DNA from 4 places in the Streptomyces sp. NPDC107528 genome. Region 1 is predicted to be linked to each of the others. Evidence: riboswitches for the same ligand, from Rfam matches in the RefSeq annotation. Region 1 holds a riboswitch; each other region holds the start of a gene.
What was found. Region 1 has a riboswitch for cyclic di-AMP ahead of ACZ7L5_RS12180 (LysM peptidoglycan-binding domain-containing M23 family metallopeptidase). Riboswitches for the same ligand answer to the same signal wherever they lie in the genome.
Positions count from the first base shown of each region.

Region 2: linked by a shared signal. The riboswitch ahead of ACZ7L5_RS37565 (LysM peptidoglycan-binding domain-containing protein) and the one ahead of ACZ7L5_RS12180 (LysM peptidoglycan-binding domain-containing M23 family metallopeptidase) in region 1 are both predicted to bind cyclic di-AMP.
Region 3: linked by a shared signal. The riboswitch ahead of ACZ7L5_RS34055 (C40 family peptidase) and the one ahead of ACZ7L5_RS12180 (LysM peptidoglycan-binding domain-containing M23 family metallopeptidase) in region 1 are both predicted to bind cyclic di-AMP.
Region 4: linked by a shared signal. The riboswitch ahead of ACZ7L5_RS00445 (M23 family metallopeptidase) and the one ahead of ACZ7L5_RS12180 (LysM peptidoglycan-binding domain-containing M23 family metallopeptidase) in region 1 are both predicted to bind cyclic di-AMP.

Region 1 is NZ_JBVKAV010000003.1:511,819-519,060, forward strand. Features, by position in the region: gene ACZ7L5_RS12165 (Glu/Leu/Phe/Val dehydrogenase dimerization domain-containing protein) at 1-675, shown strand, start outside; gene ACZ7L5_RS12170 (TetR/AcrR family transcriptional regulator) at 747-1,367, shown strand; gene ACZ7L5_RS12175 (SGNH/GDSL hydrolase family protein) at 1,464-2,249, opposite strand; gene ACZ7L5_RS12180 (LysM peptidoglycan-binding domain-containing M23 family metallopeptidase) at 2,513-3,451, opposite strand; cyclic di-AMP (ydaO/yuaA leader) riboswitch at 3,456-3,613, opposite strand; partial or broken gene ACZ7L5_RS12185 (alpha-galactosidase) at 3,921-5,987, opposite strand; gene ACZ7L5_RS12190 (tyrosine-protein phosphatase) at 6,177-6,974, shown strand; gene ACZ7L5_RS12195 (DUF6126 family protein) at 7,061-7,183, opposite strand; gene ACZ7L5_RS12200 (helix-turn-helix domain-containing protein) at 7,180-7,242, opposite strand, start outside.
Region 2 is NZ_JBVKAV010000014.1:104,423-111,664, reverse strand. Features, by position in the region: gene recQ (DNA helicase RecQ) at 1-136, shown strand, start outside; gene ACZ7L5_RS37580 (M56 family metallopeptidase) at 179-1,117, opposite strand; gene fahA (fumarylacetoacetase) at 1,308-2,528, opposite strand; gene ACZ7L5_RS37570 (HAD family hydrolase) at 2,853-3,683, shown strand; gene ACZ7L5_RS37565 (LysM peptidoglycan-binding domain-containing protein) at 3,718-4,482, opposite strand; cyclic di-AMP (ydaO/yuaA leader) riboswitch at 4,488-4,662, opposite strand; gene ACZ7L5_RS37560 (CocE/NonD family hydrolase) at 4,943-6,952, opposite strand; gene ACZ7L5_RS37555 (peptide MFS transporter) at 6,981-7,242, opposite strand, start outside.
Region 3 is NZ_JBVKAV010000012.1:142,019-149,260, reverse strand. Features, by position in the region: gene ACZ7L5_RS34065 (ATP-dependent Clp protease proteolytic subunit) at 46-681, shown strand; gene ACZ7L5_RS34060 (hypothetical protein) at 689-997, shown strand; cyclic di-AMP (ydaO/yuaA leader) riboswitch at 1,356-1,550, shown strand; gene ACZ7L5_RS34055 (C40 family peptidase) at 1,554-2,027, shown strand; gene ACZ7L5_RS34050 (LysE family translocator) at 2,093-2,707, opposite strand; gene ACZ7L5_RS34045 (LysR family transcriptional regulator) at 2,842-3,729, shown strand; gene ACZ7L5_RS34040 (ATP-binding protein) at 3,745-4,203, opposite strand; gene ACZ7L5_RS34035 (helix-turn-helix domain-containing protein) at 4,417-5,286, shown strand; gene ACZ7L5_RS34030 (DUF397 domain-containing protein) at 5,296-5,523, shown strand; gene ACZ7L5_RS34025 (8-amino-7-oxononanoate synthase) at 5,606-6,733, opposite strand; gene bioB (biotin synthase BioB) at 6,880-7,242, shown strand, end outside.
Region 4 is NZ_JBVKAV010000001.1:110,712-117,953, reverse strand. Features, by position in the region: gene ACZ7L5_RS00460 (bifunctional acetate--CoA ligase family protein/GNAT family N-acetyltransferase) at 1-879, opposite strand, end outside; gene ACZ7L5_RS00455 (HPr family phosphocarrier protein) at 1,070-1,351, shown strand; gene ACZ7L5_RS00450 (GntR family transcriptional regulator) at 1,564-2,259, opposite strand; gene ACZ7L5_RS00445 (M23 family metallopeptidase) at 2,461-3,243, opposite strand; cyclic di-AMP (ydaO/yuaA leader) riboswitch at 3,257-3,418, opposite strand; gene ACZ7L5_RS00440 (M16 family metallopeptidase) at 3,631-5,019, opposite strand; gene ACZ7L5_RS00435 (M16 family metallopeptidase) at 5,016-6,395, opposite strand; gene ACZ7L5_RS00430 (DNA gyrase/topoisomerase IV subunit A) at 6,942-7,242, shown strand, end outside.

The sequences.
Region 1 (7,242 bases):
GGAGTCGCCGAGGCGGTGCTCACCGCCCTGGACCGGGCCGGTGTGCCGTACTGGCGGACGCGGGCCGCCGTGCAGGGGCTCGGGACCATGGGCGGGGCCACGGCGCGCTTCCTCAGGCGCGCGGGGCTCACCGTCGTGGCCGTCGCCGACATCAAGGGCACGATCGCCAACCCTGCGGGCCTCGACATCGAGGCACTGCTGGCGGCACGGGACGCCTACGGCACGGTCGACCGCGCGGCGCTGCGGCCCGGCGACCGCGAACTGCCGGGCGACGCCTGGCTGTCGGCCGAGACGGAGGTGCTGGTCCCCGCAGCCGTCTCCTATGTGATCGACGCCGCCAACCAGGGGCGGATCACCGCTCGCTGGATCGCCGAGGCGGCCAACATGCCCGTACGGCCGGAGGCGGAGCTGCTGCTGGCCGCGCGGGGCGTCACCGTGCTGCCGGACGTCGTGGTCAACTCGGCCACGAACGCCTGGTGGTGGTGGACGCTGTTCGGCGACGTCGGCCCGGACGCGGACGAGGCGTTCGCCCACACGCGACGCTCGATGCGCGCCCTGACCGACCTCACCCTGGCCCGCGCGGAGGCCGACGGGACGACACCTCGGGCCGCCGCGCACGCCATCGCTGAGGACCGGTTGCCGGTGATCGCCGAGCGGTTCGGCCAACTCCGGTGACGGCAAAGACCCCGGGGCCCGACTCGACCGTGGCCCGGGAGCTGCCGGCGGCAAGGCTTTAGGGTGGCCGGGTGGCAAGAGTGCGGTTGAGCGTGGCGGAGCGGCGTGAGGAGTTGCTGCGTGCCGCCGTGGAGCAGATAGAGGCGCGGGGCGTTGCGGCGGTCAGGATCGCCGACGTGGCCGCGGCGCTCGGGGTGAGCAACGCGCTGGTGCTCTATCACTTCGCCACGAAGGAGAAGCTGGTCGCCGCCGCGTTCACGCACGCGGCCCAGGACGACCTGGCCCGCCTGCGACGGGTCCTCGGACGTCGTACGACAGCGCTGCGCCGACTGCGGGCGGCCGTGCGCTGGTACGCGCCGACCGGCCAGGCCAAGGGCTGGCGGCTGTGGATCGAGGGCTGGGCGGCGGCGCTGCGCGAACCCGCGCTGCAGGAGGTCACGCGGGACCTCGACCGACAGTGGAAGGCGGCCCTCGCCGAGGTCATCGCGGAGGGTGTGGCCGCGGACGAGTTCCACTGCCCGGACCCGATGGGCGCGGCCCTGCGCCTGACGGCCCTCCTCGACGGGCTCGCCGTGCAGATGACGTCGTACCGCGGCGCGGTCTCACGCGCGCGTGCCCAGGAGTGGGTGGACGAGGCGCTCGCCCGGGAACTGGGGCTGGAGCGGGAGGCGTTGACGGCGTCGACACGCTGACGCCGGCGTAGGCGTGGGCCGCACCGATCACACGTTGGTACGGCCCACATCTGCACGTCACCCGCGAACCGCATACGGGTCGCTCGCGAACCGCTCTCAAGCCACCGATTCGATCCGCATCTTGATGTCGTCCGGGGACAGCGCGCCCTTGGCCGTGACATGGTCCCCCGACGACTCGCCCCGCAGGCGCCGCCCGATCCAGGGCACCAGGTACTCGCGGGCCCACTGGACGTCGTCGCGGCGGATGTCGAGCGTGCCGCGGGGCGGGAGCGGGGGCCAGGGCTGGTCCGGGTCCGCCGGGACCTCCAGGTCGAGTACCTGGCCGGCGCGGAGCGCCACACGCGTGTGCCCCTCGGGAGACAGGTGGAGCCGGTCATGGTCCCAGGCCCGGCGGTCCTGAACGGTCTTCAGGGACCACAGGTCGAGCACCGGACAGCCGTACCGGTCGGCAATGGCCCGCACATGACCGTTGTACGTGGCGATCTTGCCGCGCAGATGCCTCAGCACGGGCACGCCGCGTGTGTCGAACCCGGTCGTCACCATGACGGTGCCGACCTCGGAGGTGAGCCGGGCGATCGCCCGCTCGAAGCGCTCGGCGACCTCGTCGGGGTCGGTGCCGGGCCGGATGATGTCGTTGCCGCCCGCGCAGAACGAGACCAGGTCCGGGGCCAGTTCGACGGCCTTCGGAAGCTGGTCCTCGACTACCTGGTCGAGCAGTTTGCCGCGCACGGCGAGGTTCGTGTAGTTGAAGTCGCCCTCGGGTCGTCGGTCCGCGAGCAGGACCGCGAACCGGTCGGCCCAACCGACGAACGCCCCGTCGGGGCCGGGGTCGCCGACGCCCTCGGTGAAGCTGTCCCCCACCGCAACGTACGACCCGATCACTGATCTGCTGTCACTCTTCGAATCGTCTGCCACGTCGGCCCATGATTCACCTTCGAATGTGACCTACGCGACCGTAGGACGGGGTTGACGAGCGGTGAGATAAGCCACTCCTAAAGTGTTCACCAAACGTGGAATAACCCTCTGATGAGGGGTGTTGTGGGCGCAACCGCCATGCAGCCGTGTGCGCGCGGACCGAAGGCCGGACCCGGGGATCTGGGTCCGGCCTTCGGCAGCGTGTCAGGCAGGTGGTTCCGCGGCAGGCGTCAGCCGATGGAGACGCCCTTCGAGCGGAGGTAGGCGACCGGGTCCAGGTCCGAGCCGTAGTCCGGGGTGGTGCGGATCTCGAAGTGGAGGTGCGGGCCGGTGACGTTGCCGGTCGCGCCGGAGAGTCCGATCTGCTGGCCCCCCGTCACGGACTGGCCGCTGGAGACGGACAGCGAGGACAGGTGGGCGTACTGGGCGTAGTGGCCGTCGGCGAGCTCTATGACGACCTGGTTGCCGTACGCGCCGCCCCAGCCGGCCGAGACGACGGTGCCCGCACCGACCGCCTTCAGGGGGGTGCCGGTGGGGGCGGAGAAGTCGACACCGGTGTGGTAGCCGCTGGACCACATGCTGCCCGCCACCTTGTAGGCGGTGCCGAGGGTGGCGCCGTCGAGGGGGGCGGAGAAGCCGCTGGAGGCGCCGGCGTTGTCGGCGCTCTGCGCGGTCGTGGTGGTCTTCGACGCGGCGGACTTGGACGCCGAGGACTTCGAGGCGGTCGTGTCCGAGGACGACTTCGAAGGCGCGGAGGAGGAAGACGAGGGCGCGGACGAAGACTTGGGGGCGCTCTCGGCCTGCTTGCCGCCGATGGTGAGCTTCAGACCGGGGTGGATCAGCGCCGGGTCCGCGCCGACGGCCTCACGGTTGTCGGCGTAGAGCTTCTTCCAGCCACCGCTGACGTTCTGGTCGTCGGCGATCTTCGCAAGGTAGTCGCCGACCTTGACCGAATAGGTCCGCGCGTCCGCCTTCTTGTCGCTGGCCTTCTTCTCGGCGACCGGAGCGGACTGAACGGCCTTTTCCGAAACGGACTGAGAGGGAGCGGCGTGGGCGCCGGTGGCTCCGATGAGCGGGAGAGCGAGAGCGGCGCCACCGGTTCCGGCGACGGCGATGGAGCGGGTGAAGCGCAGGGACTTCGGGCGGCGATGCTTACCCTTCGCGGGCATGGCGAATTCCTCTCCGGCGCCTGCGAGGTGAGCTGTCGGGTGCGGGCTGGAGATGCCCGGTCGCGTCGGGACGCGACTTGACCCCAAGCCGTTCCGGAGACCGGAACAGGCGGTTGTACCTGTGGGTCCCCCGCTCCTGCCGGGTACGGGTGAGTTAGCGCGGGATCCGGTCGGCGGCAGGATTAGGCGTCCGTCCGGATTGGTGTGGAACGTAAGCGAGAAAGACGCACGGGAACAAGTGAGGGGTTCCGTCCGAATGCGTTCCTGTTGATCCCTTGTGGGAATTACCGGTCACACTCCGTGAATTATGCGGACGTCGCCGGACTCAAAACCCCTCGAAAAGCATGTGAATTACGTGAACATGACGAGCGACGCACGGTCACGAATATGACGCTCCTCACGTGACACTTCTCCAGCTCCCTTTACTCCAGAGCGAGTTGGAATGAAGGCGCCAATTAGGACAGAACTCCTAGATGCGACGCAGTCGGATAACCGTCGCATCAAGGTCACCCCGTAGGCCGGTGCGAAGTCCGTGATGCGCCAATACAGCCGCTCGGTGAACTTCGCCCGTTTCAAGGCATTCGTACGATTCTGTCGGGTCAAGGGCGCGCAGCCGCAGCGCCGGGGCGGGCTCGCCGTAGCTCTGGGCCTGGAGCCAGGCCAGGACGACCGTCTCGTCACCGAGCACGTACTGCACCGCACTCGGCCCGCCCTTCGGAGGCCGCAGCCGATACAGGTCGCCGTGCTGCACCAGGGGCCGGATCTCCTAGTAGAGCGTCACCCACTCCCTGCCTCGGCGAGCTCGCCCTCGGTCCACCGGGTGAGGTCGCCGCCGACGCCGAGCACGCCGGCCATGGCGCTCACGAACCGGAAGCGCAGGGTGGCGGCCCGGTGGTTGAGCATGGCGTTCGGGCTGTCCGTCACCCAGGCGGCCATGGCCCTCGCCGACTGGATCTGGCTGAAGCCGTGCTGGATCGCGAGCCGGTCGAGGGGGTCGGTGTTGCCCGAGGTCCACGCCTGGTCGGTACGGCTGAGCGCGCCCAGGTCGATCCGTCCGCCGCCACCCGAGCAGGACTCGAAGGCGACGCCGGGGTGAGCGGCGCGCAGCCGGTCCAGCAGGCCGTACAAGGCGCGGACATGGTCGACCCACAGGCGCTGCGGGTATGCCTCACCGGGCCAGCCGGCGTCGGTGAAGCAGCGGTTGAAGTCCCACTCCATAGTCGATCGGGGCACTGGAGAGTAGCCCGTCGAGCTGTTCCCAGAGGTACTCCTGGACGTCGTCGCGCGCGAGATTCAGTACGAGTTGATTGCGGAGTTCCGTCCGCTTTCGTACCGTTTGATGCTGAACCCATTCAGGATGGGCGCGATACAACTCACTGTCCGGATTTACCATTTCCGTTTCGACCCAGATGCCGAACTGCATGCCGAGTGCGTGCACATACTCGGCGAGCGCCTTGAGCCCGGACGGGAAGCGGTCGGGGTTGGGGGTCCAGTCCCCGAGCCCGGCGCGGTCGCTGGTGCGCTTCCCGAACCAGCCGTCGTCGACGACGAACAGCTCGACGCCGATGGCCGTGGCCCGCCGCGCGAGCAGGCTCTGCTGCTCCTCTGAGATGTCGAACTCCGTGGCCTCCCAGGAGTTGAACAGCACCGGCCGGTCCCGGTCCGCGTCCGGGATCACGAACGCACGCTGGTAACGCGTGCCAGGCGCGGCTGGCCCCGCCGAAGCCGCCGTCGCTCCACAGGCCGGCGAAGACGGGCGTCGTGAAGGACTCCCCCGCCGCCAGGCGCAGCAAGCCGGAGTCGTCGTGTCCGGCACCGCCGGTGATCTGCACGCGCGCGTCGGGGAGTTGCGCCACGGCGATGCGCCAGGATCCCGACCAGCCGAGAGCGCAGCCGTAGACCTCGCCGCGCTCCTCGGTTGCGTCCGTGTCGAGCGCGACCCAGGGCAGATGCTGATGCCCGGTGTGTCCGCGGCGGCTGCCGATGACCTTCTCACCGTAGTTGAGGGGACCCTGCGCAAGCCGGGACTCGGCACCCCAGCGGCCGTGCAGCTGGGACAACCGCCAGCTCTGCCGGTCGGGCAGCGTCCAGGCGGCCGAGTCGGCGCGCAGCAGCTCCAGGACGGGCGCCTGGTTGTCCAGGGTGACCCAGCGCTCCACGACGTCTGCGCGCATCCGGTAGTGCAGGGTGACGTCCAGCCCGCCGTCACGAAAGCGCAACCGCGGCTCGTCGCCCTCGGCCTCGTACCGCTCGAAACCCCACTCGGTGCCACGCCGCTCGTCGGTGCGCACGGACAGGGGCGGGCCGTACGCAGTGGGGGCCGCCCGCGACCGGGTGCTCCTCGCGGCCGTCGAGCGGGATTCGAAGGTCCAGTACTCCGGCAGCGGGCGCACGGCGAGGGCCTCGGCTCGGCGAGGGCGATGCGTGGCCCACAGTGGAGGTGCAGGAGCTCCTCGGCGTCCGTCAGATGGACGGCGTAACTGCTGGTCGGCCCGGAGAGGAGCCACGTACGGCCGTTGCCGGAGATCTCCAGCATCAAGCCCTTACAGATCTAAACAGATACGAATGAATATCACCAAGTATCTACATCATCAAGGTTCGAGCTGCCCCGGGGCAACGCCTGTGGACAACTCATTGGCCCAGGAAGCCATGTCGTATCGTCGACAGCGCACCCCGTCGGCCGCATCGCCGAGCCGCGTCGACGGGCCGACTGGGAGGAGCCCCCGTGACGCAGCAGATCCCGTCGACCGAGCCCGAGCTGGCCGGAGTTCGCAACTTTCGCGATGTGGGCGGACTGCCGACGGTGGACGGACGGCGGGTGCGACACGGGGTCCTGTTTCGCAGCGGCCACCTCGCGCACGCGACCGAGGACGACGCTGCCTTCCTCGACACCCTGGGGCTGCACACGATCTTCGACTTCCGCAACGCGGCCGACCAGAAGCTGGAAGGCGCCGATGTGGAGCTGCGGGGCGTACGCAATGTGAACCTGCCGCTGTCGGACCCCGCGGACGGCGCCGAATTCTGGAAGATGGTCCGGGACGGCAACCTGGACCAGCTCCGCGAGATCCTGGCCGACGGCAAGGGCGCCGACCGGATGATCGCCTCCTACCGCATGATCATCAGGGAGCGCACCGCGGAGCACTCCCGGGTGCTGCACGCACTCGCGGAGGACAGCGTCCCCGCCCTGATGCACTGCGCGGCCGGCAAGGACCGCGCCGGCCTGTCCATCGCCGTGACGCTGCTCGCTCTCGGCGTCGAGCGCGAGGCGATCGTCGCCGACTATCTGGAGTCCAACGCCAAGCACCGCCGCTACAAGGTGCGCCGCAGCGGCAGCGACGCCTCGGCCTACTCGCCGGAGGTCATGGAGCTGCTCAGCCCACTGTTCGACGCGCGGGCCGAGTATCTGACGGCGGCCCTCGAGACGATCGACGAGGTGTGGGGCGGCGTCGACACCTACCTGGAGCAGGGCCTCGGGCTCACCCCGGAGACCCGGGAGCGGCTGCGGGAGCGTCTGCTCGACTGACGCCGGGCGGCGGCGGTGCACGCCCTGTGCGAACGCGCTTCGCGGCCCTCCGACCCGGCTGCTGCTGCCTGGCTGCTGCTGCCCGGCTACTGCCGCGCGCCCATCTCGAAGAGCAGGTAGATGAACGCCGCGAAGACGTGCCCCACCGCGATGTAGATGATGAGCCGCACCCACAGGGCTCGCGGGAACTTCTCCTCCATGTCGCTCATGGCGTCTCTCCAGGGGTGGGGCCCAGGCACAGGGTGGCCGTAGGGCTCTGCAGCAGGGT
Region 2 (7,242 bases), on a different contig from region 1:
GCTCGAGGTGCTGACCTCGGTGCGCGGCGAGTCCGGTGCGGGGGCGGCGACCGAGACCAACCCGGGGGCTCACCACGACGGGGCGGACGACTGGCCCGAGATGGAGCAGGAGCCGGAGCCGGAGGACTGGGCCTAGGAAGAGCCACCCGCGCATGCGAGCGCTTCTCGGCGACGACGGTCAACTCAACGCCGTCAGCCCCGGAGCGAACGTGATCAGGAGCGGGAGAAGCGGTACCAGCGCTGCCAGCGTCGTGGTGAGGGCCCGGTTGCGACGGCCCAGACGTGGGGGTGGCTGCAGGAGGCGGTTGACGCGTTCGCCCAGGAGGCGGTTGGTGGACGCGCAGGACAGGACGCCTCGGTGCTGGTTGAGCTCGATCAGGGCCAGCGCGGTCGTCAGGTGACCGCAGCGGCGGGAGGCCGTGTCGTCCGCGGCCAGTTCGACCAGGCGGTGGGTCTGGTCGCAGAAGTGGGCGAACAACGGGATGTGGGGGAATCCGGTGGCAAGCGCGGTCGAGAGGTGCAGCAGCCAGTCGTGGTGGGCCCGGGCGTGGCCACGCTCGTGGGTGAGGACGGCGTCGAGCTGGTGGTCGGTCAGGCGGTGCAGGGCACCCGTGGTGACGATCAGCTGGGGCGGACTGCCCGGCATCCACCAGGCGTCGGGGTACTCGTCCTCCAGCACCAGCAGCGGGCCCCGCGCCGAACCCAGGTCGGCCGGCAGGTCGGGGGCGCGTTCGAGCAGGTGGGCCCTTGCCTGGCCGCGCCGCCGACGGGCCTCGACGAATTCGCGGGCCAGCATCGCCGTCGTCCAGGCGGCGCCGCCGGCCAGCAGCAGGGTGAGGGCCACCGCCCATGCGGGCGCGGCCGAGAGGTCGTACGCCTCGGTCACCGACGGCGGCGCCGGAGCGAAGAGCTGGGCGCGTACGGTGGCGAAGACCGCGGCGGTGCCCAGGGCCAGGGCCGTCAGGCAGCACAGCAGGACCGTGGCGACCAGGCACTGCCACACCCAGAGCGCGACCACGGGTTCCCGTTCGGGCCAGGAGGCCCGGGTCAACGCCTGGGGGACGGGTACGGCGGCCGTCAGGGCGACGATGCTCAACAGGAGCAGGCAGACGGTCATGCCAAGGGCTCCGGATCCTGGTCAGGGAAGGTGCGAGGGCGGCAGTGCGGGGCGGTGGGTCACGAACGCCGGTTGCGGCTCGGTTCCCACCGCCAGTCAGTATGACGGTGACCATCGCAGGAGTCAGGGGGAAAGACACAGTTGACGGTTGGGCCGGCCGCTCGGCGTCACTACAACGCGACCCGTCCCGTCACGACGCCACGACCTGTCCTGTCACCTCCCCCAGAGCGACCCGGACCCCACCAGGGCCCGGGGCCCAGGCGGACAGGGTCACCACATCGCCGTCCTCCAGGAACGCCCGCTTGCCGTCCGGGAGTTCGAGAGGGTCACGGCCGTTCCAGGTCAGCTCCAGGAGTGAGCCGCGCTCCCCTTCGGTCGGGCCGCTGACCGTGCCCGAGCCGTACAGGTCACCGGTGCGCAGGGAGGCGCCGTTCACGGTCATGTGGGCGAGCTGCTGGGCGGCCGTCCAGTACATGGTGGAGAAGGGCGGCTCGGAGACGACGTGGCCGTTGATGGCCACGGAGATACGCAGGTCGTAGCCGCCGGGCTCGGCTTCGGGGCCGGAGTCGTCCAGGTACGGCAGCAGGGGGTGCGTCCGCTCCGGCGGCGCCACCCGCGCCTCCTCCAGCGCGTCCAGCGGGGTGATCCACGCCGACACCGACGTGGCGAAGGACTTGCCGAGGAACGGGCCGAGGGGGACGTACTCCCAGGCCTGGACGTCGCGTGCCGACCAGTCGTTGAGCAGGCACAGGCCGAAGACGTGCTCACGGAAGTCGCCCAGCGCCACCGGCTTGCCCATCTCCGAGGGCGTGCCGATCACGAAGCCGACCTCTGCCTCGATGTCGAGGCGGACCGACGGGCCGAAGACCGGCGCCGGATCAGTGGGGGCCTTGCGCTGGCCGGACGGACGTACGACGTCCGTGCCGGAGACCACGACCGTGCCGGCGCGCCCGTGGTAACCGATCGGCAGGTGTTTCCAGTTGGGGGTGAGCGAATCCTCGGCGTCGGGGCGGAAGATCTGGCCGACGTTCCGGGCGTGGTTCTCGGAGGCGTAGAAATCGACGTAGTCCGCGACCTCGAAGGGGAGGTGCAGGGTGACTGAGGACAGAGGGTGGAGAAGGTCCGCGATGGCCTCCTGGTGCGCCGGCACCGTCACCCAGGCCGTCAGTGCGCGCCGTACGTCCGACCACGTGGTGTGGCCGGCGGCGAGCAGCGGGTTCAGGGAGTCCTGGGCGAGCAGCGGGGCGTACGGCGAGCCGAGCGCGTAGGCCGCCCTGCCCGCGTCGAGGACGTGGTCGCCGAGCCGGACGCCGACCCGTCGCGCGGAGTCCGAGCCGGGAAGGGAGAAGACGCCGTACGGAAGGTTGTGCGTGCCGAAGGGGTCGCCCTCGGGGAGATCGAAGGGGGGCATGGGGTGCTGCCTCACTCTCATACGCTCCGTGCCATGTGGTCTGGCCACACGTTACGGGTGAGACGAGGGTCTTGGGCAGTGCGGAACTCGCGTCGTCGGGGCGGGCGAATCAGCAGGTCGCCGCACTCGGCCGCGTCGACGAGACCTGAGTCGGTGCCGCCCAGGAGCTCGCCGGCACCACGTGGGAGTGAAATCGCCACAAGCAAAAGGAAGTTGCCCGGGTGGAATCAGAACTGGAACCGGAACAGGTGTCAACACATGTGAACACAGCAGCCGTCCGGTTCGAGTCGAGTCGATGGGGCCTCCTGTCCGTATTCTCTGATCATGGCCCGACCCATCGCATATTCACTCATCGCCACTGACCTGGACGGGACGCTGCTCCGAGGCGACGACACGCTCTCCGACCGTTCCCTCGACGCGCTCGCGCAGGCGGCGGCGGCCGGTGCGCAGCACCTCGTCGTGACGGGCCGGCCGGCGCCCAGAGTGCGCCCGCTCCTCGACGTCCTGGGCAGCCGGGGGCTCGCGGTGTGCGGACAGGGCGCGCAGTTGTACGACGCCGGAGCGGACTGTCTGCTGTGGTCCATCACCCTGGACCGGGAGTTGGCGGAGACCGCGCTCGGCAAGATCGAGGCCGAGGTGGGGCAGGTGTACGCGGCCGTCGACCAGGACGGCGTGGACGGCCTCACGCTCATCGAGCCCGGGTACCTGATGCCGCACCCCACCCTGCCCGCCGTACGCGTCCGGCACCGCGACGACCTGTGGTGCGAGCCGATCAGCAAGGTGCTGCTGCGCCATCCCACCCTGTCCGACGACGAGTTGGCGGCGACGGCGCGGTCGGTGGTCGGGTCGCTCGCGACGGTCACCATGTCGGGGCCCGGGACCGTCGAACTCCAGCCATGCGGCGTCACGAAGGCGACCGGTCTCGCCCTCGCCGCCGAGCATCTCGGTCTGGGCGCGCACGAGACGATCGCCTTCGGGGACATGCCCAACGACATCCCCATGTTCGACTGGGCCGCCCGCGGGGTGGCGATGGCCAACGCGCATCCCGAACTCAAGGCGGTCGCCGACGAGATCACCCTCTCGAACGAGGACGACGGCATCGCCGTCGTCCTCGAGAGGCTGTTCGCGGGGCGCCTGGCCGACTTCGCCCAGTAGGGCACGTCGTCGGACCAGGCCCCCGCGCCAGGGCCTAGTAGGGGCCGTTCACGTTGTCGATCGAGCCGTAACGCGCGGCCGCGTAGTTGCACGCGGCCGTGATGTTCGCGACCGGGTCGAAGGGGTCGTACACCGTCCCCGGCACGTGGTACGACGCGAAGGTCGGGTCGATGACCTGGAGGAGGCCCTTGGACGGGGTGCCCGCGACGGCGTTGGAGTCCCAGTTGTTGATGGCCTGGGGGTTGCCGGACGACTCGCGCATGATGTTGCGCTGAATGCCCTCGTACGAACCCGGAATTCCGTTTTGCGCCATGATGTCCAGCGCGTTGCGGATCCAGCCGTCGAGGTTGTTCGGGTACGTCTTCACGGAGGACTGGGTGGCCTTGGCGACGTTGGACTTCTTGGCGGGCGCGGACGCCTTGTCGGCCGACTTGTCCGGCGAACTCGCCTTCTTCGTCGCCCGGACCTCCAGGTCGAGGCCGGGGTGGATCAGACGGGGGTCGTCGCCGATCGCCTTGCGGTTGTCCTTGTAGAGCTGCTTCCAGCCGCCCTGCGCGTCGTACCGGTCGGCGACGCCGTAGAGCGTGTCGCCCTTCTTCGTCGTGTACGTGACCGTCTTGGCCTTCACGGCGGCCTGGGGAGCGGCCTGCGCGACGGTGGGGGACTGGGCGGGCTGTGCGGCGCTCGCGGTGGTCGCGCTCAGGAGCGGGATGGCGAGGGCGGCGGTGCCGGTGCCGGCTGCGATGACGTGCCGGGTGAGCGGGTTGGTGCGGGGGCGGCGGTGTTTGCCTCGGGGCATGGCGCTGTTCCTCTCCGGCGCCTGCGAGGTGAGCTGTCGGGTTCGGGCGGGAGATGCCCGGCCGCGCCGCCGTGTGGCGGTGCGACTTCACCCCGAGCCGGTTCGGTGCGCCATCAAGGCGTCCGGTCCGGCGACTTACCTGGGTCCCCCGCTCCTGCCGTGCGTGAGTGAGTTGCGTGGGTGGGTGACTCGGGCGGCGGCAGGATTAGGCGTCCGCCCGACTGAGCGGGAACGTATGCGAGAGCACATGCCCGGAACAAGTGCCGTGGTCACCTGTCGGCCGGTTGACCATGGTCTGGTGTGAATGGGGCGCTTGATCCTTTGCGGTTGCCAAGCCTCAACTTGCTTTTGAGGCAAGGGGAGACGCGGGTGCCCCGAGGTGGTGCGTGACCGGGTGCGAGTGACCCAACTCACTGGCATCCACAAGAGCGGCAAATCGGGCAATGATTCCAACTCGCCTTTAACCGGCTGTCCGTGGAGTCCGTTTCTCCCATGTCCGGTGGAAAAGTACCTCTTCGCCCTCCCGGCAGATCACCTCGTTGGAGGCGATGAAGTCATGCCGGTCGCAGCTGATCTCCGAGCGCGTCCGCACCGTCGCGTCCCACCCCAGCTCCGGCCGGTGCAGGCGGATCGACCACTCCGAACGGGTACGGGCCGACAAGGGGTCCCACTCGTTGATCGTGTACGTCTCCAGCGCGTCCTCGGTGAACTCCAGGCCGTCGGGGTACACGCGCGTGCCGCCGTACCGGGGGTCGACGTCCAGGCGCCACTCGCCCTTGGCCACGTCCCGCACGACGAGCCGCTCGGGGCGCGGCTCGTCCAGCGTGATGGGGGAGTTCACGCCGAGCGGTTCCGCCTGCTCCGGTTCCTCGAAGGTGATCGCTGTGTCGTCTGCTGACTCGTCCAACGCACGCGCGCGTACCGGAAGTTCCAGCGAGCTTCCCGACGGTTCCAGGCCGAAGCCCGCCGCCGAGTCCGGCTGGGGCCAGATCCACGGCCAGTACGCGGAGGAGACGGCGAGGCGGATGCGGTGCCCGGGCGGGAAGGCGTGGCCGATGCCGTTCAGCTCGAAGGTCACGTCCTCGGTGGCGCCCGGCTCCCACGGCACCGCGCGGTCCCGGCCGTGGCGCGCCGACAGGTTCAGCACGCCCCGCGTGACCAGGGTCGAGGAGCCGTCCGGTGCCACGTCGCAGAGCCGGGCGACGACCTGCCCGCGCGGCACCTCCGACGTCAGCCGCAGCCGCACCTTCGGCCGCCCCGACACCCAGGTCTCCTCGCCCACCTCGAACTCGAAGCACGCCGACCGCGCGTCCTCCTCCCGCTGGTCCGGCGGCAGGTCGGCATCGTTGCCGAAGGGGAAGAAGCGGCCGGCGTCGATCCCGGTGTGCATGGGGGAGCGGACGAGGACGGGGGCGCCCTGGAAGGCGTACGTCACCGCGCGCACGTGCGGAGAGGGCCAGGCCGGCTCGCCGACCCAGCGGCCGGGCAGCGTGGGGTACACCGTGGCCGGGCGGTGCGAGTCGCTGACGTACGAGCGCAGCAGGGGCTCGGCCATGACGCCCGTGTCCTCGTCCTTCAGCCAGTGGTCCCACCAGCGCAGCGTCTCCTGGAGGAAGCCGATCGCCGGGCCCGGCGGCAGGCCGCGGTCGGGGTACTGGTGCGACCAGGGGCCGATCAGGCCGCGCACGCGGTCCGCCGGCAGGTGCTCGACGAGACGCAGGACGGTGTCGCGGTACGGGTCGTGCCAGCCGCCCACCGCCAGGACGGCGGCGTCGATCGCGCCGTAGTCCTCGCAGACGCTGCCGTGGCGCCAGTAGTCGTCGCGCGTCTGGTGGCCGAGCCAGGTGTGCAGGAACGGTTCGACGGCCTCCAGCCGCTTGAGCCACATCTCCCGCCAGGCGTCCCCGACATACTGCGGGTCCGGCGGGCGGGCGGCGAAGGCGAGCATCGTCGACGCCCAGGCGTGCATGTCGACGGCGAGGACGGAACCTCCCATGTAGTGCACGTCGTTGTCATAGCGATCGTCCGCGGAGCAGACCGTGACGATCGCCTTGAGCGGTTCGGGCGCGAGGGCCGCGATCTGGAGGGAGTTGAAGCCGCCCCAGGAGATGCCGAACATGCCGACCCGGCCGTTGCACCAGGGCTGGGCCGCCAGCCAGTTGACCACCTCGACCCCGTCGGCGAGCTCCGTCGCCGAGTACTCGTCGGTCGGCATGCCCTCGCTGTTGCCGTGACCGCGGATGTCCACGCGCACGGAGGCGTAGCCGTGGCCTGCGTACCAGGGGTGGCGCTGGTGGTCGCGGGGTGCGGTCCAGTCGGACAGGCGATACGGCAGGTACTCGAGGAGCGCCGGTACGGGCTCGTCCGTCAGGGGGCGCCACACGCGCGCGTACAGCAGGGTCCCGTCCGGGAGCGGGATGCGGAGGTCGTCGTGAGTCGTCTCGTAGGGGAAGGACGTACGGATGTGCATGAGCGGGATCCCAGTGGCTCGGTCGGTGTCAGTGGACCGGGTGCATCGTGCGGCGCAGCCAGGGCGCCGCGGCCATCACGAGCAGGCCCGCGGCCACTGCGATTGCGCCGTTGACGCCGAAGTAGGCGGGCTTGGAGACGTCGTCGTAGAGCTTCACCGCCTGGGCCTGGATGCCGTTGGCCAGGGCGAGGGACAGGAACCAGAGGGACATGGTCTGGCCGGCGAACGCGGCCGGGGCGAGCTTGGTCGTGGCCGACATGCCGGAGGTCTCCAGGAGGACGTCGCCGAGG
Region 3 (7,242 bases), on a different contig from region 1:
CGTCCTGTACATTTTTTACAGGCACCCGACGAGGGAGCGTGAGCCATGACCCGACCGTCAGCCCGCTATGTACTGCCCGAGTTCACCGAGCGCACGAGTTCAGGCACCAGGACGCAGGATCCGTACTCGAAGCTGCTGGAGGAGCGGATCGTCTTTCTCGGCACGCAGATCGACGACATCTCGGCGAACGACGTGATGGCCCAGTTCATGTATCTGGAGCACAAGGACCCCGACCAGGACATCTCGCTGTACATCAATTCACCCGGCGGCTCGTTCAGCTCGATGTCGGCGATCTACGACACGATGCAGTACGTCACCTGCGACGTGGAGACGATCTGCCTGGGCCAGGCCGGCGCGTCCGGCGCGGTGCTGCTCGCCGCGGGCACGCCGGGGAAGCGGTTCGCCCTGCCCGGGGCCCGGGTGGTGATCCATCAGCCGGGGCTGCCCGAGCCGGTCGAGGGCCAGGCCAGCGATCTGGCCATCCAGGCCGACGAACTGACGAGGATTCGGGCCCGCCTGGAGGAGATGCTCGCCCGGCACACCGGGCGCAGCCGCGAGCAGGTGTCCAAGGACATCGAGCGGGACAAGATCCTGAACGCCCAGGAGGCGCTGGAGTACGGACTGGTGGACCGGATCATCCCCAGCCGCAAGGCGACCCTCGCGCCACCCACGGGGCGGTGATCGGCCGGTGCTGCCACCCGAGTTGCCGCCGCTGCCCGCGCTGACCCGTGCGGAGGGCGAGTTGATCGACCGTTATCTCGATGTGGTGGACCTGCTCGGCCGGATCAACCCGGCGCAGGACGGCGACACCTACCGCGGACTGCGTGCCGCCCAGGCGCTCGTCCGCAGAGCGGCCGAGCTGCGGGACGCGCTGGCGCTGATGCACCAGCGGGGCGAGACGGAGCTGCACGCTCCCACGCTCGCGCGTGCGCTGCGCGTGCTGGACGGGGAGCGCCGCACGGCTCGCGTCACGCTGCCGCCGCGCTCCGACAGTTGACGACGTGTACAGGACGGTCCCGGACGTCTCGATCCCACTGACGAGGCGTCCGGACCAAGGCTGAAACGGACCAAACGGCGTACCCCCTTTCGGCGTATCCGTGGCTCCTTTTGCGGGCCCGTCAGGGTTGCGCATCGGGCATGAGTCCAAGGCGGAACAAGGCGCTCCATCGCTGGTCCGGGACGCCTTCACCCTCTGGACACCCTCTCGAACACACGGGTACCCACCCGAACGGGTGAGTGGTGACTAACACCACAAATCACCGGTTCCGCTGGGTATTTCGCTCATCCGTGCACCAAGATCCCTGTCTGACGACAAGCCCCCGCCGCAGCGGCGGGGCGGTCCGGGCGGACGCCGAGTCCTGCCGCCGCCTGGATGACCGGTCGACAGGAGTGGATCGGCAGGAGTGGAGGACCCGAGCAAGACGGGTCGCCGGAGCGGACGTTCGTTCGATCCGAGCAGCCCTTGGGGTGAAGCCGCAGCAATGCGGCCGGGCAACTTCGCCAGCCCGAATCCGACAGGTCATCCTTCACAGGCGGCTGACGAAGGGTTGCGCATGACTGCGCTCAATCGTGTCCCGTCGCTCATGGCCCGGGCCGGTACGGCCTCGGCTCTCACCATCGCCGCGGTGGGCGGCTCGATAATGGCGCCCGGCTTCACGTCCGAAGCGGAGGCAGCCACACCGGCGACGAAGGCACTTCAGATCGCGGCCTCCAAGAAGGGCTCCCCGTACAGGTGGGGCGCCACGGGGCCGAACCGGTTCGACTGCTCCGGGCTGACGCTCTACTCGTTCAAGAAGGCGGGCAAGAAGCTGCCCCGTACGGCGGCCCAGCAGTACAACAAGACCCGCCACATCTCCGCCAAGAGCCGCAAGGCCGGAGACCTGGTGTTCTTCCACTCGGGGTCGTACGTCTACCACGTCGGCATCTACGCCGGGAAGGGAAAGATCTGGCACTCCCCCAAGAGCGGGGACGTGGTAAGGCTGCAGAAGATCTGGACCAGGAGCGTCTGGTACGGCCGGGTCAAGTGACCCACCCGGGGGTGATGGCGGCGGCCTGACACGCCGTCATCGCCCTCGGGGCACGAGAAGGGCCGTCAGACGGCCATCAGCGGCCCGGCGAGGAGCCCGACGCCGAAGGCCGTCAGCGCGACGCCGGTGACGGTCGTGACCGCCCGGGCGGCGCGCGGCCGGCGCAGCCACCGCCCGAGCCGGTCCACCAGCAGGGCGACCACCTGGAACCACACCAGTGCGATCGCGAGCACGATCAGTGCGAGCAGCAGCGTCCGGGGCAGCGCGGGAGCGCCCGCGGGCACGAACTGGGGCAGCACGCTGAGGAAGGTCAGGGACGCCTTCGGGTTGAGGGCGTTGGTGACGAAGCCCTGCCGCAGCGGTCGCCCGGTGGAGTCCTCGCCCGTGTCCGCCACTTCACTGCGCCGCTGCCGCAGGGTCTGGACGCCCAGATACAACACATAGACCCCGCCGACCACTTGGAGCGCGCGGAACAGCGCCGGTACGGCGGCCAGGACCGCGGCGACCCCCAGCACGGCCAGCGTCACATGCACCAGCAGCCCGGCCCCGATCCCGAGCGCGCACGCGATACCGGCCCGGCGGGAGACGAGGGCGTTGCGCACGACGACCGTGAAGTCGGCGCCGGGCATGGCGACGAGGCCGGCGGAAACCCCGGCGAAGGCGATGAGCTGAGCGTCCATGGCACCCAGCGTGCCGCGGGGAAGCCTTCAGCAGGTATGTCGAATATCCTGGGTCTGCCTAAAGCATTGCTTTAGGCAGACAGGCTTGGACGGACGAGGAGCCCGGCATGTAAGACCCGACCAGGCTCGCCGCCCTGGTGGCGGTCGCCGAGGCGGGCTCGATCACCCGGGCGGCGGAGCGGCTCGGCTACACCACACCTGCGCTCTCCCAGCAGCTGGCCAAGCTGGAGCGCGAGGCGGGCACCGCCCTTCTGGTACGGCATCACCGCGGGGCGCGGCTGACGGGTGCGGGCGAGCTGCTGGTGGCGCGGGCGCGGCGAGTACTCGACGAGCTGGAGCGGGCCCGGCACGAGCTGGCCCGGCTGACCGGCCTGTCGGGCGGCACGCTCCGGCTCGGCACCTTCCAGACCGCGGGCATCCATCTGCTGCCGCCGGCCCTCAGCGCCTTCCGGCGGGCCCATCCGGACGTGGAGCTGACGGTCGCCGACTACGAACCGTCGGCGGGTGTCGCCGCCGTGGCGGCCGGGGAGGTGGATCTGGCGCTGACGCACGCGTATGAGCCGGGCGACCCGATTCCGCTCGCGTCCTCGGTCCGCGTCGAGCCGATCCTCGTCGAGGAACTGGTCCTGGTGTCCGCTCCGGGCCACGCCCTCACCACCGGGACCGCACGGCTGCCGCTGGCCGAGCTCGCCGGGCAGCCGCTGATCAGCATGGCGCCGGACGCTCCGGCCCGGCGAGGGGTGGAGGCGGTGCTGGCCCGGGCGGGGGCCTGGCCCTCGGTGCTGGTGCCGACGCCGGGCTATCTCCTGGTGTGCGCGCTGGCCAGTGCGGGGCTCGGGGTCGCGGTCGTACCGGAGATGGTGGCGCGTACGTCGGTCACGCCGGTCGGGGTGCGCGCGCTGGAGGGCGCTGAGCTGCGCCGTACGATCTCGGTCGCCTTCCGGAGCGAGGAGGCGGCCCCGGCCGCGGATGCCTTCCGGGCTCTGCTGCGCGGCTCGTTCGGCCGGTCACGGCAGACCTGAGGGGCGGGCCTGCGGCTACGGTTCCTGGGGCCCTGCAGTCGGCACGGGTTCCGCGGGCACCGTCCACGGCAGTTCGATGGAGATGGTCTTGCCGCCCTCGCGGGTCGGGCGCACTCTCAGCTTGCCGCCGCATTCCGCGGTCAGCCAGCGGATGATGACCAGGCCACGGCCGTTGTCCTGCTGGACGGCTGCGGGCAGCCGCTTGGGGAAGCGCGGGTGGCTGTCGGTGACCCCGATGCGCAGGTGTTCGTCACGGTCGAGCACGAGGTCCACCGTGAAGGTGGGTGACTGGCCGAGGGTGTGCTGTACGGCGTTGGTGGTGAGTTCGGAGACGATCAGGCGGATGGTGTCGGCCACTTCCGTGTCCGGTGGCAGTCCCCACTCCGCAAGGGTGGTGACCACATAGGTCCGGGCCGCGGAGACCGAGGCGGGATCGCTCGGCAGAGTGACGGATGCTTCCAAATGGTCTGCCATGGCGATGTCGTCCCTTTCCCAACGGGACCGCAGTCCGACACAGAGCGGAGGGTTCGAGTACGGTCCCGGACTGGTGCTTCGTCGCCAGACTGCCATTACCAGGGCCGTCACGGTGCCGATCCCCCGAGATATGCATATATCTGTCGCTCGAAGCGGTGAACTCTGCGACGGCAGACCGTATTTGGACGGCTCGGTTGGAGTAAGGAGTTACGCATGCAGCACGGTCCCGCGGTGCGCCGCCGGAAACTGGGCGCGGAACTGCGTGCGTTGCGCACCGGGGCCGGGCTCACCAGTGGTGAGGCGGCCCGGCTGGTGGGCTGGCACCAGTCCAAGGTGAGCCGGATCGAGACGGGCGCCAGCGGGGTGAAACCGGCCGATGTGCGGTTACTGCTCGACGTCTACGGCGTACAGGATGCCCAACTACGCCAGTTGATGCTGGCGTTGGCGGGCTCCGACGAGGGTGACGGCCGGGATCACTGGTGGCACGCGTACCGCGGAGTGCTGCCGACGACGTACCGCGACTTCATCAGCCTGGAGTCCCAGGCGAGCGCGATGCGCACGCTGGAGACCTCCGTGGTGCCCGGGCTGCTGCAGACGCCCGAGTACGCCCGCGCGGTGACCCGGGCGGCGGTGGGCGGGCTCGACGACGACGCCGACGAACGTCTGGACGCGCTGGTCGCGGTCCGTCTGGCCAGGCAGGACGTGCTGCGCGCCGAGCCGCCGCTGGAGCTGAGCGCGGTGCTGGACGAGGCGGTACTGCGCCGGGAGATCGGCGGGCCCGAGGTGATGGAGCGGCAGCTGAGGCGACTGGTGGAGGCGGCGCGACTGCCGCAAGTCCGGCTGCAGGTCCTGCCGTTCGCGGCCGGCGAGCATATCGGCATCACCGGGCCTTTCGTTATCTTCTCATTTTCGCGCACTTCTGATCTGGATGTGGTTGTTCTCGACCACTTGACGAGTAGCCTCTACCTCGAACGGAAAGAAGACCTCCAGGCCTACACGGAGGCCTTCAACGCCCTTCGGATCCACGCCCTTTCGCCCGAGGAATCGATGGATTACATCGCCGCACTGGCTGGCGGCGCGTAAGGAGGCACCATGACCACCCTGCCTCGGAAGGTGAGTTCAAGCACCGAACTACCTGGTGCACGGTGGCTGCGCAGCAGCTACAGCACCGGAGCCAACAACTGCGTCGAGACGGCGCGGCCGCACTCGGGTCCCTGGACCGGGCTGCTCGCCGTGCGCGACTCCAAGGACCCGGCCGGACCCGCGCTGCTCTTCTCCCCCGAGAGCTGGGCGGGCTTCACGGCGGCGCTCCAGTCCTGACAGTTTCCCGATCAGCCTGACCGATTCCGATCATTTCTGATCGGTGCCGCCGGGCGCGACGGCAGGGCCGTGTCACGCCGACTCATGGTCGTGTCTCGCCGATGACCCGTACAGCGCGTTCGATCTGCCCCTCGGAGAGGTCCGCGCGGGCGGTCAGCCTCAGCCGTGAGATGCCGTCGGGGACGGAAGGAGGTCGGAAGCAGCCCACGGCCAGGCCCGCCGCACGGCACTCGGCCGCCCAGCGCACGGCCTCCTCCGGGGACGGCGCGCGCACGGAGACGACCGCCGCGTCCGGCCGTACGGCTTGATGGCCCGCCGCGGTCAGGCGTGCGTGCAGTTCGCTCGCCACCTCGCGGGCCCGTGCCGCGCGCTCCGGCTCGCGGCGCAGCAGTCTCAGTGCCGCCAGGGCCGCGCCTGCCGCCGCGGGGGCGAGGCCCGTGTCGAAGATGAAGGTCCGGGCCGCGTTGACCAGGTGGTCGATCACCCGGGCGGGGCCGAGCACGGCGCCGCCCTGACTGCCGAGCGACTTGGACAGCGTGACCGTGACGACGACGTCGTCGGCGCCCGCGAGCCCCGCCGCGTGCGGGGCCCCGCGGCCGCCGGCCCCGAGCACGCCCAGGCCGTGGGCGTCGTCGACGACCAGCCCGGCGCCGTGGTCCCGGCAGGCCTCGGCGAACCGGGCCAGCGGGGCCGCGTCGCCGTCGACCGAGAAGACGGTGTCGGCCACGACGACGGCAGGCCCGTCGTGCGTCTGGAGCGCCTTGCGCACGGCATCCGGGTCGGAGTGCGCCACGACCTGTGTCGTGCCGCGCGCCAGCCGGCAGCCGTCGATCAGCGAGGCGTGGTTGCCCGCGTCGGAGACGATCAGCGAGCCGTGCGGTGCCAGCGCGGTGACCGCGGCGAGGTTGGCCGCGTAGCCGGACGAGAAGACCAGGGCCGCCTCGACGCCGCAGAAGTCGGCCAGCTCGCGCTCCAGCTCGGCGTGCAGCTCCGTCGTGCCCGTCACGAGCCGGGAGCCGGTCGCGCCGCCGCCCCACGCCCGGGCGGCCCGCGCCGCACCCTCGGTGACCTCGGGGTGGCGGGCCAGGCCCAGGTAGTCGTTGCTCGCGAGGTCGAGAAGCGGCGATTCGGCGGGGCGGGGGCGCAGCGTCCGTACGAGTCCGGCGCGGCGGCGCAGCTCCGCCTGCTCGTCGATCCAGCCGAACGCCATGACTCCTCCGGGCTTTTGTAGGCAGTGGACAGACACTAGCCGCAGCGGCGGGCCCCCACGGTGTGGCAATACCCACACATCGAATGGACAGCGTTGTGCAAACTCTCCTTGGCTCGGAGCCCCTCCGTACGTCAGGATCAGCTCCCATGGACCTGCTGAACACGCTGGTGGACAAGGGGCTTCGGCGCGAGCTGCCGACCCGCGAGGAAGCCTTGGCCGTCCTCGCCACTTCCGACGACGACCTGCTCGATGTGGTGGCCGCGGCCGGGAAGGTGCGCCGGCAGTGGTTCGGCCGACGGGTGAAACTCAACTATCTCGTCAACCTCAAATCGGGCCTGTGTCCGGAGGACTGCAACTACTGCTCCCAGCGGCTCGGCTCGACCACCGGCATCCTCAAGTACACCTGGCTCAAGCCCGACGAGGCCTCCCAGGCCGCGGCCGCCGGTTTGGCGGGAGGCGCCAAGCGCGTCTGCCTGGTGGCGTCCGGGCGCGGCCCCACCGACCGTGAC
Region 4 (7,242 bases), on a different contig from region 1:
GCACTCTGCGACCACGTCGGGGACGTACGCGGCCGGCACGGCGACCACCGCGAGGTCGACCTGTTCCTCGATGTCGCGCATGGAGCGGTGCGCGGGCACGCCGTCGAGTTCCTTGAGGTCCTCCGGGAACGCCCTGTTCAGTGCGTACAGCCGTCCCGTGAACCCGGCGTCGCTGATGTTGCCCAGGACGCTGCGGCCCACCCCGCCCGGGGTGCGGCCGACGCCGATGACGGCGACCGAGCCGGGCACCAGCAGCCGCTGCACGGACCGGGCCTCGGCGCGCTGTTCGCGCGCGTACTGGACGGCGAGCGAGCGGTCCGTCGGCTCCAGGTCGAACTCCAGGCGGACGACGCCGTCCTCGAAGCTGCGTTTCTGGGTGTACCCGGCGTCCGTGAACACCTTGATCATCTTGTTGTTGGCGGGCAGCACCTCGGCGGCGAAGCGGCGGATGTCGCGCTCGCGGGCGACGGCGCCGATGTGTTCGAGCAGGGCGGAGGCGACGCCGCGGCCCTGGTGGGCGTCCTGGACGAGGAAGGCGACCTCGGCCTCGTCGGCGGGCGCGGACGCGGGCATTCCGTCGGTGCCGATCCGGTCGTAGCGTACGGTGGCGATGAACTCGCCGCCCACCGTGGCCGCGAGTCCCACCCGGTCCACAAAGTCGTGGTGCGTGAAGCGGTGGACGTCCTTTGCGGACAGCCGCGGGTAGGGCGCGAAGAAGCGGTAGTACTTCGACTCGTCCGACACCTGCTCGTAGAAGCTGACCAGGCGCTCGGCGTCATCAACGGTGATGGGGCGGATGCGCGCGGTGCCGCCGTCGCGCAGCACCACGTCGGCTTCCCAGTGGGCGGGGTACGCGTGCCTGTCCGAGGCGCTCTGCATGGGGCCCAGAGTACGGCTCGCGTACGACAACGGCGCGAGGCAGTCTGTTCAGGACGTACGTGGGGTCGAGGCCGCGACCCGACGGTCACCTCAGGAGGGGACGTTCGTCGGACGTTCGTCCAGTTCCGTCGTGCTTCACGGGTGTGGGAAACTGGTCTAGACAACCCTGAGAACCGAAGGGCAGCATCACATGGCTGAGCGCCGCGTCAACGTCGGCTGGGCCGAGGGCCTCCACGCCCGCCCCGCCTCCATCTTCGTCCGAGCCGCCACGGCCACAGGCGTCCCGGTGACGATCGCCAAGGCCGACGGCAACCCCGTCAACGCGGCCTCCATGCTGGCCGTCCTGGGCCTGGGCGCCCAGGGCGGCGAGGAGATCGTCCTCGCCTCCGACGCCGAGAGTGCGGACGCCGCCCTCGACCGTCTGGCGAAGCTGGTCTCCGAGGGCCTCGAGGAGCTGCCCGAGACGGTCTGACGGACCTGAGCGGGACCTCCCACAGCAAGCGGTGAAGCCGCGCTCGCCTTTCCGGCGGGCGCGGCTTCACTGTTTTCGGCACTGGGTTCGTGTTTTCGAGCAGGCGCTCCCACTTTCGAGGCGGGCGGGCCCGAGAATTACCTGCACATCCGAAAATGGGCAGCGAGAATTCGCCGCCTCCGAATATCTCCTCTTTGTATACGGCGCCCGTGTTAATGCCGCAGGCTCGGCATGTTTACGGGATGTTGCGAATTCCTCACACGCTCCGTGCGATCACGGCGGGAGCCGAAGCGCAGCCGGTGCGCGGAGATCGAGCGCTCGGTGTGCAGCGCCGTGATCGCGCGGGCGCGCTCGCCGTCGCCGCGCGCCACCGCGTCCACGATCGCGCCGTGCTCGGTCCAGGACTCCACGGGGTCGGCCGGCGCCTCGACGGCGTACATCCAGGCGATCTTGTGGCGCAGCTGGGTCAGCATCGAGGTCAGGGCGGGGCTGCCGGAGGCCTGGGCCAGCGTCTCGTGGAACCAGCCGCCCAGGGAGCGCAGATCCTCGCTGTTTCCCCGCCTGGCCCGCTCCTGGCCCAGCCTGACCAGGCCGCGCAGGACCTTCAGATGGGCCTCGGTGCGCCGCTGGGCGGCCCGGGAGGCGCCGAGCGGCTCCAGGAGGGTGCGCATCTCCAGCAGGTCGGCGGCCTCCTGCTCGCTCGGTTCGGCAACGCACGCGCCCGCGTGCCGCCGGGTCACCACGAAGCCCTCCGCCTCCAGGGTGCGCAGGGCCTCGCGCACGGGGACTCGGGAGACGCCGTAGCGGCGGGCGAGGAGTTCTTCGGTGAGCCTGCCACCGCGCGCGTGGACCCCGGCGACGATGTCGTCCCGGATCGCGGTGCATACCGAGTGCGCCGGAATACGCATGACCGACCTCCGCCTTAATCCCCGTGAAACGTCGACGAATGACGTGTGTTCAGTGACTCTATTGCAACCGGCCGGAATTTCCGACGGCGGGCCGGAATCCATGGATATTTTTTGGACAGCGGGCCGTTCGAAACGCCGAAAGCCCCGGCTCGGGGAGCCGGGGCTTTCGGAAGACGCGGTGTGAGCGTCAGAGGTGGGGCGTCAGAGGTTCACGCCGTGCGAGCGCAGGTAGGCGACGGGGTCGATGTCGGAGCCGTACTCCTGCGTCGTGCGGGCCTCGAAGTGCAGGTGCGGCCCGGTGACGTTGCCGGTGGCGCCGGACAGGCCGATCTGCTGACCGGGGGTGACGGTCTGCCCCACCGAGACGGCTATGGACGACATGTGGCCGTACTGGGTGTAGGTGCCGTCGTTCATCTTGATCACGACCTGGTTGCCGTACGACCCGTCCCAGCCGGCCTCCACGACGGTGCCGGAGGCCACCGAGTGGACCGAGGTGCCGCTGGCGGCATGGAAGTCGACGCCGGTGTGGCTGCCGGAGGACCAGAGGGCGCCGCCGGTCTTGTAGCCCGTGGAGACGTACGAGCCGGAGATCGGGGCGACGTAGGACAGCAGGCGCTTGCGCTCGGCCTCGCGGGCGGCGCGCTCCTTGGCCTCGCGCTCCTTCTTCGCCTTCGCGGCCGCCTTCTTGCGGGCGGCCTCCTCGGCGGCCTTCTTGCGGGCCGCGGCCTCCTTGGCGGCCTGCTCCTGGGCGGCGGCCTGGGCGTCGATCTGGTCGGCGATCGAGTTCTCGACGGAGACGACCGGGATGAGGCCGGTCTGTTCGACGGCCGGTTCGGCGGCGAGCGCCGGGGCGGCCAGGGTGCCGATCACGCCGGTGGCGGTGAGTGCGGCGACGCCCGCGGCGCGGGCGGTGGTGCGTTCGAAGCGGCTGGGACGACGGTGCTTCCCCGCGGGACGCTTCCCGGTGGCGCAGGTGAACGCCATGAAGTGGCTGGTCCTTTCCTTCCTTCTCGCCTACCGGGTTAGCTGACGGGTTCGGAGCAGGAAGGTCTCCTACGGACCCCCTCGCGGCTGCGCGGGCGTCCGATTCACCCCAGGGACTTCATGGGTCCCCGGCTCCCCTGGCTCGCGCCGTACGGGGACTCGGCGATGGCTGTCCGGTGCCGCGGGCGCGGCGCAGTGCCTGACGGACAGCCCGGAAGACGCTAAACGGGGCATCTTTCAATCCCCAAACGGATCCTGCCTTTTGTAGTGCATCCCACAGGTCAGACAGGCAACCTCTCCCTCAATTCGGGCATAAAGGGGCCCTGGTGACTCTTCCGTCACCAGGGCCCCTACGCGTGCGGCCGTCTCCGGCGCCGCGCCAGTCCCCTACTCGGCCGCCACGACGCTGACTTCGCCGATGCCGAGGGCCTCGACGGGCTCCCGGATCTCGGCCGCGTCGCCGACGAGGATCGTCACCAGGCGGTCGACCGGGAAGGCGCTCACGGCCGCAGCGGTCGCCTCGACGGTGCCGGTGGCGGCGAGCTGCTGGTACAGCGTCGCCTGGAAGTCGTCGGGCAGGTTCTGCTCGACCTGGTCGGCCAGCGTGCTCGCCACGGCCGCGGCGGTCTCGTACTTCAGCGGCGCCACCCCGACGAGGTTCTGTACGGCGAAGTCCCGCTCGGCGTCGGTGAGTCCCCCGTCGGCGACACCGCGCAGGACCTTCCAGAGGTCGTCCAGGGCGGGACCGGTGTTCGGCGTGTCCACGGAGCCGCTGATGGCGAGCATCGCCGCTCCCGAGCCGTCCGGGGCGGAGCGCAGGACCTGCCCGAACGCGCGCACACCGTAGGTGTAGCCCTTCTCCTCGCGCAGGACCTTGTCCAGGCGGGAGGTGAGGGTGCCGCCCAGGCAGTACGTGCCGAGCACCTGCGCGGGCCAGACGCGGTCGTGCCGGTCGGGGCCCACGCGACCGATCAGCAGCTGCGTCTGGACGGCGCCGGGACGGTCCACGATGACGACGCGCCCGCTGTCGTCCGCGGTCACCGGCGGGACCGGCCGGGGCTGGGCCGGAGAGCCGGTCCAGGCGCCCAGGGTGTCACCGAGCAGGGCGTCGAGGTCGACGCCGGTGAGGTCGCCGACGACCACGACGGTGGACGTCGCCGGGCGCACATGCCGCTCGTAGAAGGCGCGTACGCCCGCGGAGTCGATGCCGGCGACCGTGTCCTCGGTGCCCTGGCGCGGGCGGGACATGCGCGAGGTCGCCGGGAACAGCTGCCTGGACAGCTCCTTGGCGGCGCGGCGCGAGGGGTTGGCCAGCTCGTGCGGGATCTCGTCGAGGCGGTTGCGCACCAGGCGCTCCACCTCGGTGTCCTCGAACCCGGGCGCCCTGAGCGCGTCGGCGAGCAGGCCGAGTGCCTTCGGCAGCCGGGAGACGGGCACCTCGAGGCTGACGCGGACGCCGGGGTGGTCGGCGTACGCGTCGAGCGTGGCGCCGCAGCGCTCCAGCTCGGCGGCGAACTCCTCGGCGGTGTGCTTGTCGGTGCCCTCCGAGAAGGCACGCGCCATGATCGTGGCGATGCCGTCCAGGCCCTTCGGCTCGGCCTCCAGCGGCGTGTCCAGGAGGACCTCGACGGCGACGACGCGCTGGCCGGGGCGGTGGCAGCGCAAGACCGTCAGGCCGTTGTCCAGCTTGCCGCGCTCCGGTGCCGGGAACGCCCAGGGCCGGGCCTGGCCCGCCTGGGGCTGCGGGTGGAACTCCATGCTGGCGAGCTCGGTCACTGCGCCGACTCCTCGTTCTCGTCGGTGGTCCCGGCGGGTGCGGCCCCGTCGGCGGCGGCTTCCAGGTCCTCGGCCTCGTCGGCGACCGGCTCGTACACCAGCACCGCGCGGTTGTCGGGACGCAGACGCGCCTGGGCGACCGCCTGGACCTCCTGAGCGGTGACGTCGAGGACGCGCTGCACGGCGGTGAAGGCGAGCTGCGGGTCGCCGAACAGGACGGCGTACCGGCACAGTTCGTCGGCGCGGCCCGCGACCGTGCCGAGCCGGTCCAGCCACTCGCGCTCCAGCTGGGCCTGCGCGCGCTCCATCTCCTCGGCGGTGGGGCCCTCCTGCGCGAAGCGGGCGAGCTCCTCGTCGACGGCCGCCTCGATGACCGGCACCTCGACGTCGCCGGACGTCTTCACGTCCAGCCAGCCCAGCGAGGGCGCCCCGGCCAGGCGCAGCAGGCCGAACCCGGCCGCCACGGCCGTACGGTCACGGCGTACGAGCCGGTTGTAGAGGCGGGAGGACTCGCCGCCGCCGAGGACGGTCAGCGCCAGGTCGGCCGCGTCGCACTCGCGCGTGCCGTCCGTCGGGAGCCGGTAGGCGGCCATCATCGCGCGCGCGGGCACGTTCTCCTCGACGACCTCGCGCAGCTGCTCGCCGATGGTGTCGGGCAGCGAGCCGTCGCGGGGGGCGGGCTTGCCGTCGTGGGACTCGATGGAGCCGAAGTACTTCTCGACCCAGGCGAGCGTCTGCGCCGGGTCGATGTCGCCGACGATCGACAGGACGGCGTTGTTGGGCGCGTAGTAGGTGCGGAAGAACGCGCGGGCGTCCTCCAGGCTGGCCGCGTCCAGGTCGGCCATCGAGCCGATCGGCGTGTGGTGGTAGGGGTGCCCGTCGGGGTACGACAGGGCGGTCAGCTTCTCGAACGCCGTGCCGTACGGGACGTTGTCGTAGCGCTGCCGGCGCTCGTTCTTGACGACGTCGCGCTGGTTCTCCAGGCCCTCCTCGTCGAGCGCCACCAGGAGGCTGCCCATGCGGTCGGCCTCCAGCCAGAGCGCGAGCTCCAGCTGGTGCGCGGGCATGGTCTCGAAGTAGTTGGTGCGCTCGAAGCTCGTGGTGCCGTTCGGCGAGCCGCCCGCACCCTGGACGAGCTCGAAGTGGCCCGTGCCCTTCACGCTGCTCGAGCCCTGGAACATCAGGTGCTCGAAGAGGTGGGCGAGTCCGGTACGGCCCTTGACCTCGTGGCGGGAGCCGACGTCGTACCAGAGGCAGACGGCGGCGACCGGCGTGAGGTGGTCCTCGGAGAGCACCACGCGCAGGCCGTTGGCCAGGCGGTGCTCCGTGGCGGTGAGGCCGCCGGATTGTGCCTCCGGTGTGGCCGTGTGACCCATGGGCAAGGTGTCCTTCCGGTCGCGTGCACTGCGTTGTGTCGAGCGGTTCGTGCTCCGTTCCTGCCACTGTATGCAGCGTCCGAAGGGTCGGCGAAGTTCCCGGTCGGAACGCCGTGCCGGTATGCGGGTGCGTCCGGGCCCGCGACGACACGCGCGACGGCCCTCAAGCACGGCTCGTCGTCCTGTCCCGCGGACCTGCCGAACGGGGCGGGCCCGGCACGCGCCGACCGTGTCCAGGGGGCTCAGGCGGGCCCGCACACCCTGCGACCTGGCACTGTGCCCGCCGATCACTCCGGCGGGTGAACGGTCTCGCGGCGCGCGCTTGCCTTCGGCCCGTCCGGTCGCAAGAACGGTCCCGGACAGTGATGTTCGCTTCTCGCCCCGCCCCTCTGTCGCGGTGGAGGCCCGGCGTCGGCGACACTTCTGCGATGCCGGGTCGGAGCCCAACATCGGGTCCTGGTCGGTGGTTGTCAGTGCCGCGGTCCACAATGGTCCGCGTCAGATCCGCAGACGCTCGAGCGACCAGAACCAGAGGAGCCGGCAGCGATGGCCCGCCGCAGCACGAAGAACCCGCCGCCCGAGGACTCGTACGAGGAGAAGATCCTCGACATCGACGTCGTCGACGAGATGCAGGGCTCCTTCCTCGAGTACGCGTACTCGGTCATCTACTCCCGCGCCCTGCCGGACGCCCGCGACGGCCTCAAGCCGGTGCACCGTCGCATCGTCTACCAGATGAACGAGATGGGCCTGCGCCCCGACCGCGGCTATGTGAAGTGCGCCCGCGTCATCGGCGAGGTCATGGGTAAGTTGCACCCGCACGGCGACGCGTCGATCTACGACGCCCTGG